One region of the Thermodesulfovibrio sp. TK500a genome, then DNA from elsewhere that is predicted to be linked to it. Evidence: riboswitches for the same ligand, from Rfam matches in the RefSeq annotation. Region 1 holds a riboswitch; the other holds the start of a gene.
The links. A riboswitch is a leader RNA that binds a small molecule or an ion and turns the genes downstream of it on or off. The one in region 1 is predicted to bind cobalamin.
Positions count from the first base shown of each region.

Region 1 (4,225 bases):
TACACTTTTTGTTGAATATATTGTTTTGAATGAAACTTTTGATTTTTTCTCTATCTACTCCAATTTCAAGATTTCCCATTATGTTCTCTCCCTTTTCTGTAATGAGCCTCATACATGGGTAAAAATCACCATCAGGAGTGAGATACAGAGAGCTTATTCCTGTTGAACAACAATAGAAGGAACGCTTTCTCTCTCTTAGAGCCTGCATGTTTACAGATAGACATTTTAGGCCATTGTGATAGGGGTCAGTCTCCGCTTCAATTAAGTATTCAGCCAGTTCTAAATATTGGCTTTTAAGGGTTGGAATTAACTCGGATGGCAAAACAGGCATCTCTCCTGAGTTTGGACAAATCTCTACCAAAGCCACATCTATAAACCCTAAGGACCTCATATTATTGAAAATATCGAGCAATGTTGGCTTGGTGGATGTTACAGTAACTCGTGCCATTATGTAATATCCTATATCTGGAATTTTAGATATGTTATTTATAATATCTTGCCAGGAGGGTCTACCATCTTTGTAAGGTCTGTTTTTATTGTGTAGTTCTTCTGTACCGTCAATACTTAACATAATTGAAACATTGTTGTCTTTGAGATAGTCGAATACATCTTTAGTCAAAAGTGTTCCATTAGTCGTTATGGAGTAATAAAACTTTTTGTCAGATTTCGAAAGCTCTGATGTATGCTCAATAATTTTCCTGATGAGGTCAAATCTAAGGAGGGGTTCACCGCCGAAGAAGATAAGGTCATACTCTTTATCGTCAGGAGATTGATTAAGCATAAATTCAATTCCTCTGAAAGCTATATCTTCAGACATTAAAGTTTTATGAGTCTGCAGGTATCTCGGACTATTTGCAAAACAATAAGCACAACCTAAATTACAACTGTGAGCAACACCAAGCCATAAACCTGTAAGTTTATGCTCTGTCTGTTCAAGAATTTTTCTCCTATTTTCTGCCTCTTCCTCTGTTAATGGTTCTATTTCATCAATTACTTTCTTTAATTCCCTCTCAGCTTTAATGTATCTTATTGAAAAATTTTCATCTATCCTTTCTCCTTTTATTATTTTTCTTGCTATCTCATAAGCATCTTTTGATAAGGAAAAAAGCTTGTTTCCTTCCACATCATAAAGAAAGTATTCGTCACGGACATTGAATAGATGAACATCACAGCTTTTAATTATTTTTTCCATTAATTTATTCCTATGAAATTATTTTAATTAAAGTATATTTTTACTAAACTGAAATGTCAAGGGGTATTTTGAAATATTTTGAAAGCCTCTGGTATACTTTTACTGGTTGGAGCAAGGGAAGAGAGGTGTGAATCCTCCGCTGCCCCGCAGCCGTGTTGGGAACGAAAGCCCAAAAAGCCACTGGAGATAGTCTCTGGGAAGGCGGGCAAGTAGGAGTTTGAGCCCAAAGCCGGAAGACCTGTCCAACGGGAAGCCTTTGGCTTTCCAATTCCTCGAGGGAGGGAAAAAATTGCCTTTTGCCATTTTCTTCCTTATTTCTTTCCTATTTTCGAGTAATGCTTCAGCACAGGAGACAAAACTCGATGAGATTGTTGTAACCGCAACGAGAATTGAAGAGACTAAATCTGACCTGCCTTACTCTGTTCGAATTATTACAGAAAGAGACATAAAAACATCTGTCGCTAAGAATGCAGGAGATTTAATAGCCGAGTCAGCATTAGGACACGTGCATAAATATCCTGGGTTATCTACAAGCAGAATTGGACTCAGAGGATTCAACACAGACCTCTTTGATGACATTAAAAGTAGGGTTTTGATTTTGATTAATGGAAACAGAACTGGGACTGTAAACTTTGCAACAATTCCTACAGATGATATTGAAAGAATAGAAATTGTTAAAGGACCTGCCTCTGTTTTATACGGTTCCTCTGCAATGGGAGGAGTTATAAACATAATAACGAAAAAGGCTAATAATGAAGGTATTAACGGCAGCGTTGGAATAGATGCAGGCTCTTGGGGATTTATAAAGCCCGTGGCAGAGCTAAAAATTAAAAAAGAGCCCTTTGACTTTTATCTATCAGCAAGCCGTTCATCAATTGATGACTATTCAGCAAAATATTATGGAAAAATTGAAAATACAGGATATGATGAGGAATTCTTATCAGCAAGATTTGGATACAACTTCTTAAAAAATCATCACATATCATTGGGATTTCAACACTGGAAAGGATGGAACATAGGCTCACCAGGAGCAAGGTATGAACCAGATATAGATGATAAAAAGGAAATTGAAAGAAACAGAATTGAAATCAACTATAAAACAGAAAATTTTAATGCAAATTATTATTTCAATAATGACAGAAGAGAAAACTATGAAGGTTCTCAAACAGGCAAGTGGGAAACTCCTGGAGAGATATCAATTACCAAAACAAAAACTCAAGGCTTAAGTATCCTAAAAATTTTACCAATTAATGAGCACAGAATTTTAATCGGCGGACAATGGGATAGAATAAATATCAAAAGCTCAAGAAACACAGGTTCTCCGTATAATCCAAATTCACAGTATGATAGTTATGGCTTGTTTACAGAAGGCAGATTGAGTCTCTTAGAGAAAAAACTAATAATTCATGCTGGATTAAGATATGATTATTTTGAGAACAAAATACTATCAACAGAGGGGATAAAAAATCTAAAGCCAAGAGAGGAAAACCTTGATAACTTCACTTTCAGAGGAGGGCTTTTATATAAAATCACAGAGAATTTGCATATAAAAACTAATGCTGGTACGGCATTTAGAGTTCCTTCGCCAGAAGAGCTTGCTTCTGATTTCATCTCTGGAGGGAAAAGATATTTTGGAAACTCCCAATTAAAGCCAGAAAAAAGCGCTTCCTATGAAATTGGGATTTCATATACGGAAGAGTCTTTAAAAAGTGAAATTACCTTTTTCCATTCAAAATTCAAAAACAAAATTCTCAGATATGAAGATGCAATCTTAAATGCCTATACCTATAAAAATATTGATGGAGCAACTATTCAGGGATTTGAAAGTGAGTTTTCCTATGAGTTAAGCCAATTCTTAGGAACAAAATTTCTTTTGGAGCCCTTTGCTAATTTTACTTATCACACAAGATATTTGAGTAAAGATGAAACAGAGATAAGTAAATATGGTAAAACTTTAACGTATATTCCTAAGTGGACAGGAGCTTTCGGTGTGAAGACAGGCCAAGAAAACTGGGATTTAAGACTTATTGGAAACTATATGGGCGATGAAAAGGTTATAGACTGGTCTCCGTCAGGAAATGGAAAAGTTGTAACAAAAGGTGACTTTACAGTCTTTAATCTTAAGGCTTCATATAGGCCGATTAAAAACCTTGAAATTACAGCATCCATTGAAAATCTCTTTGATAGGGCATATGAGTATGTGCAGTATTATCCTATGCCGAGAAGAACATTTACAGGGAGTATGAAATGGATATTCTAAAAGCCTTTTGTTCATGGAGCGGAGGGAAAGACAGCTGTCTTTCCCTCTATCGCACAATCAAAAGGGGTAAATTTAGAGTTAGCTATCTGTTGAATATGCTATCAGAGGATGGAAGGGTATCCCGTTCTCATGGAATTAGTTCGGAACTCTTAAAAAGTCAAGCTGATGCGTTAGGAATTCCAATTTTTCAGAGAAATACTTCCTGGGAGAGTTATGAAAATGAATTTAAAAGCGCTGTAAGAGAAATGAAAAAAGAAGGTATAATGGCTGGAGTTTTTGGAGATATTGACCTTCAGGAACACAGGGAATGGGTGGAGAGAGTATGTGGAGAACTTGATATAAATCCGATTCTACCATTATGGAATGAAAGCCGAGAAAAACTTCTAAAGGAATTTATTAGCTCGGGTTTTAAAGCTATTGTTTGTTCATTGAACTGTGAATTTTTAGGAGAAGAATGGCTTGGTCGAGAGATTGATGAGAATTTTATCAAAGATTTGAAGGCATTAAAAGAGGTAGACCTCTGCGGAGAAAAGGGAGAGTATCATACATTCGTATTTGACGGTCCCATATTTAAGAGAAAAGTTAAATTCAAAGTTGGAAAAAAGATAGTTAGAGATAAAAAATATTTTCTGGAGTTGAAGCTATGAACTTTGAGATTAAGATTGAGCCTATTAAAAAAGAGTTTCTTGATTTAGCATGGAAAAGACTCAACGGCCTTACAAAACCTCCCGGAAGTCTTGGAAAGCTTGAAGAAATTGCGGCAAAGCTTGTTG
Region 1 is NZ_AP041606.1:49,548-53,772, reverse strand. It holds gene ACZ430_RS00245 (radical SAM protein) at 1-1,192, opposite strand, end outside; cobalamin riboswitch at 1,265-1,453, shown strand; gene ACZ430_RS00240 (TonB-dependent receptor) at 1,482-3,452, shown strand; gene ACZ430_RS00235 (Dph6-related ATP pyrophosphatase) at 3,440-4,099, shown strand; gene cobT (nicotinate-nucleotide--dimethylbenzimidazole phosphoribosyltransferase) at 4,096-4,225, shown strand, end outside.

Region 2 (4,225 bases), 870 kb from region 1:
TCTGCATTCTGTATCTCTCTTTAAATTCGGGTTTTCTTAAAATAGCTTTTTCATCAATGCTTGAGATTTTGCTCCTTACCTCTGCCTTTGAAAATATCTCATGGACTATACTTTTCCTTGCGGGCAGGGCTGCTCCATCATTAATTGCTCTTTTGAGAATGGTTAACTCTTCAAGTCTCTCATTGGCAAAGCTTAGCATGTTAAGTATATCCTCTTGAATATGTCCTCTCTCTGCCTCAACAGTTATTGGAAGATGAATTAGTGGAGATGAATTGGAAAGCATAATCTTATCGGTAACTCTGAAAAGTCTCTCCAGCATGCTCATAACAACAGTAAAGTCTGTCCTCCAAGGGTCTCTTCCCGATACAACTCCAGCAATGAGAACTTTATCGGATGGAAATCCAAGAGTTAGTATATTTTCAAGATTTTCCTTGCCGTCTACAAGGTCAAATCCAAATCCATGGACAGACAGAGAGAAAACAAGTTTTTCATATGCTGAAACCGCTTCATAATAAGTTTGAATATAAACTTTTAAAGTAAGGCCCTTTGTCAGCTCCCTGTAAAGACCTGTTAAGAGTTCTATCTCTCGCTCTTCCATATCCATTACCATTGCAGGTTCATCAATCTGTATTTCTTCAACTCCTGCTGCATCGAGTTTTATGAGGAGCTTTTTATAGGCAGGCAATATTTTTTCCGATAATCTTTCCACTCTATCCATATTTAACTTCGCAGACTTCAGATAGGTAAAAGGTCCCACTATGACAGGTTTGGTTTTTACGGATAGACTATCTCTTAGCAAAGCAAATTCCCTAAGGGGCTTGTTTTCCATAAGCTCAAACTCTTCATCCTCTATTTCTGGCACAATGTAGTGATAATTCGTATTAAACCACTTGGTCATCTCAAGTGCTGGAAGCTCTTGAGTGCCCCTTGCCATAGCAAAATATCTATCCAAGGGGTCTGAAATTCTGTTAAATCTCTTAGGTACAGCGTTAAACATCACTGAATGGTCAAGAATAAAGTCATAAAGGGAAAATTCATTAGATGGAATGAGGTCAACTCCAGAGGATTGAATGACTTTAGCATTCTGGATTATTAAAGAATTGGCAGTCTCTAAAAGTTCTACTTTTGAAATCTTCCCGTTCCAGTAGTCTTCCAGAGCTTTTTTTAGTTCTCTCTTCGGACCGATACGGGGATAGCCAAAGACAGTGGTTTTAATCTTCATCTGCTCCTCCCACGAGGCATTTCAGAAAGCCAAAGGCTCTCTGACTGGATAGGTCTTCCGACTTTGGGCTCACTTCAACCTACTTGCCCGCCTTCCCAGAGAGTTGCTCTCCAGTGGCATGCGTGGGCTTTCGTTCCCAACACGGCTGCGGGGCAGCGGAGGATTCTCACCTCTCTTCCCTTAAAATCCAGCAATTTTGAGCTTAAGAGAATTGGGTTTGTCTTGTCAAGCTGTGTTAAAATTATCCATGTTTTATAAAATAATAGCCACTGTTTTTTTCATCGGTTATTTCCCCCTCGCACCTGGAACTGTTGCTACCGTCTTTGGCCTGCTATTTCTTTGGCTTCTGAAGCCATCTTACAGCACCCTTCTGGCAATATTTTCACTCTCCCTTATACTTGGAGTTTTTGCTTCTGAGAAAATCGAAAGGAAACAGGGCGAGAAAGACCCGTCCTGTATAGTAATTGATGAGTTTGCAGGATATATGGCTGCAATGCTTTTTATTCCAATAAATCTCAATACCCTACTTTTAGCCTTCATAGTCTTTCGCATTCTTGACATTTTTAAGCCTCCTCCAATAAGACAAATAGAGAGGAAACTACGGGGAGGATTAAGTGTAATGATGGATGATGTAGTGGCAGGACTTATAACAAATCTTTTGATAAGAATACTATTGGGAGTATAATACTTTCATGAGACTTTTTTTGGCCATTGAGATACCCCTTAGCATAAGAGAATTTCTCGCAAGTTTAATTGAGCCTAAACAAACCATTGATGGCATAAACATTGTAAGCAAACAAAACCTTCACATCACTATTAAATTTCTGGGAGAAGTTGAGGAAAAGCTCATTCCTAAGATTAAAGAAATCCTAAATCCTCTATCAAGAGAGTTCTCGCCGTTTAAACTTAAGATAACTCGGCCAGGAGTTTTTCCAGATAAAGACAAACCCCGTGTAATATGGATTGGCACGGAAAATAAAGAAGTTCTGAAAGACCTTGCCAAAAGAATTGATGAAAGCCTTAGTGTTATAGGATTTCAAAAGGAGACAAGAGAATTTAAGGCACACATCACTCTTGCAAGAGTTAAAAATTATAAAAATGGAAGATATGTATTTGAAAAATTAGTTGATAAATACAGACAACTATCCATAGAGGACAGACAATTTGAGTTCTCTGTAGAGGAATTTGTTCTAATGAAAAGCACCCTTACACCCAATGGCTCGATTTATGAGGTTATCGAAAGATTCAATCTTGGAAAATCCTCTTAATATTCTATCTTCTAAGAGTGCTTTTGCATCTGTTATAATATTTTTAGCGCCCATAGCTCAGTAGGATAGAGCGTCGGACTACGAATCCGCAGGTCGGGGGTTCAAATCCTCCTGGGCGCATTTTAAAAAAACAGCGCAGAGAAATCAAGGTGAAGATAGGAATAATCGGCGGAAGCGGTTTAAGTGAATCGGAAGTCCAAAAACAAAAAATCGCAATCAAAACTCCCTACGGCGAGCCTTCCTGCCCATACGAAATAGAGGAAATTAACTCAAAGAGTGTTTTATTTCTCCGGAGACACGGTGAAAAACACAGCATACCTCCGCATAAAGTTAATTACAGAGCCAATATCTACGGTTTCAGAGAACTTGGTGCAGAGAGACTTATAGGTCTTTTCGCCGTAGGAACTATGAACGAAGAAATTCCACCGGGAAGTATCGTCATTCCTGACCAAATAATAGATTTCACTCAGGGAATGAGAAAAAATACTTTTTTTGAGGAAGGAAGAGTAGTTCATATTGACTTCACCGAACCTTTTTGCAAAGAACTCAGAGAATGCATCATTGAAACAGCCCATAGACTTAATTTATCAGTAGTGCCATCAGCAACATATGTGTGTATAAATGGCCCCAGACTTGAAACAGCGGCAGAGATAAAGTTTTACAGAACCACCGGAGCAGATATCATTGGAATGACACTAATGCCAGAGGCTTCTTTAGCAAGAGAAATGGAACTCTGCTATGCAGCAGTGGCTGTAGTTGCCAATTATGCTGCGGGAATATCCAAAAAACCGCTTACAGTAAAAGAGGTTGTTGAGGCAATGCATGAATCTCTGGATACTGTTGGAATTTTAGTCAAAGAGACAATAAAAAGTATTCCCACAAATAGAAACTGTTCTTGTAAAGATGCTCTTAAGAACGCTTCTTTTTAGCATAATTCTTTTTTTCTCCAGTAGTCTTCTTCATGCTAATGAAATAGCTGACCTCATAGTTGTAATAAAGTCAAAGAGAGTGATGTTTCTCATGCGAGAGGGAAAGATACTTAAGACCTATCGCATTTCCCTTGGAAAAACACCTGTTGGCAAGAAAACCTCTCAGGGAGATGGGAAAACACCAGAAGGGAGATACTACATTGAAAGCAGAAATCCGAATAGCAATTTTTACAGAGCTCTAAAAATATCTTATCCAAATGAAACGGACATATTAAATGCAACCAGAGCGGGTATTAATCCCGGAGGCGCAATCATGATACACGGACTTTCAAAAAAAGTTGAGTATCTGGGTAAATATCACATAATTGATGACTGGACAGAGGGCTGTATAGCTGTAACCAATGAAGAGATGGATGAAATCTGGAAAATGGTTCCCGATGGAATTCCCATAGAAATTCTTCCATGAAAGAAGAAAAAATTGAATTAAATGAGGCTTTTCTTAAAGCTTTGGAACTTGCCGAAGGCTCTAATAAAAATATATTCATAACAGGTAGAGCAGGAACAGGTAAATCAACTTTTCTGAGTTATTTCAGAGAGCATACTCGTAAAGAAATCGCTATACTCGCACCAACAGGAGTTGCAGCGGTCAATGTTAAAGGTCAGACAATTCACTCATTTTTCGGCTTCAAACCAGACATAAACATTCATAATGTAAAAACAATAAAACCAAAAAATTCTAAACTCTATAAAAACCTTGACACTATTGTCATAGACGAGATATCAATGGTAAGGGCAGACCTTCTTGA
Region 2 is NZ_AP041606.1:920,542-924,766, forward strand. It holds gene metE (5-methyltetrahydropteroyltriglutamate--homocysteine S-methyltransferase) at 1-1,222, opposite strand, end outside; cobalamin riboswitch at 1,253-1,438, opposite strand; gene ACZ430_RS04850 (phosphatidylglycerophosphatase A family protein) at 1,470-1,907, shown strand; gene thpR (RNA 2',3'-cyclic phosphodiesterase) at 1,915-2,490, shown strand; tRNA gene ACZ430_RS04860 (tRNA-Arg) at 2,537-2,610, shown strand; gene mtnP (S-methyl-5'-thioadenosine phosphorylase) at 2,640-3,419, shown strand; gene ACZ430_RS04870 (L,D-transpeptidase family protein) at 3,394-3,885, shown strand; gene ACZ430_RS04875 (AAA family ATPase) at 3,882-4,225, shown strand, end outside.
Region 2: it holds a riboswitch for cobalamin, as region 1 does, so the genes downstream of both, metE (5-methyltetrahydropteroyltriglutamate--homocysteine S-methyltransferase) here and ACZ430_RS00240 (TonB-dependent receptor) in region 1, are expected to answer to the same signal.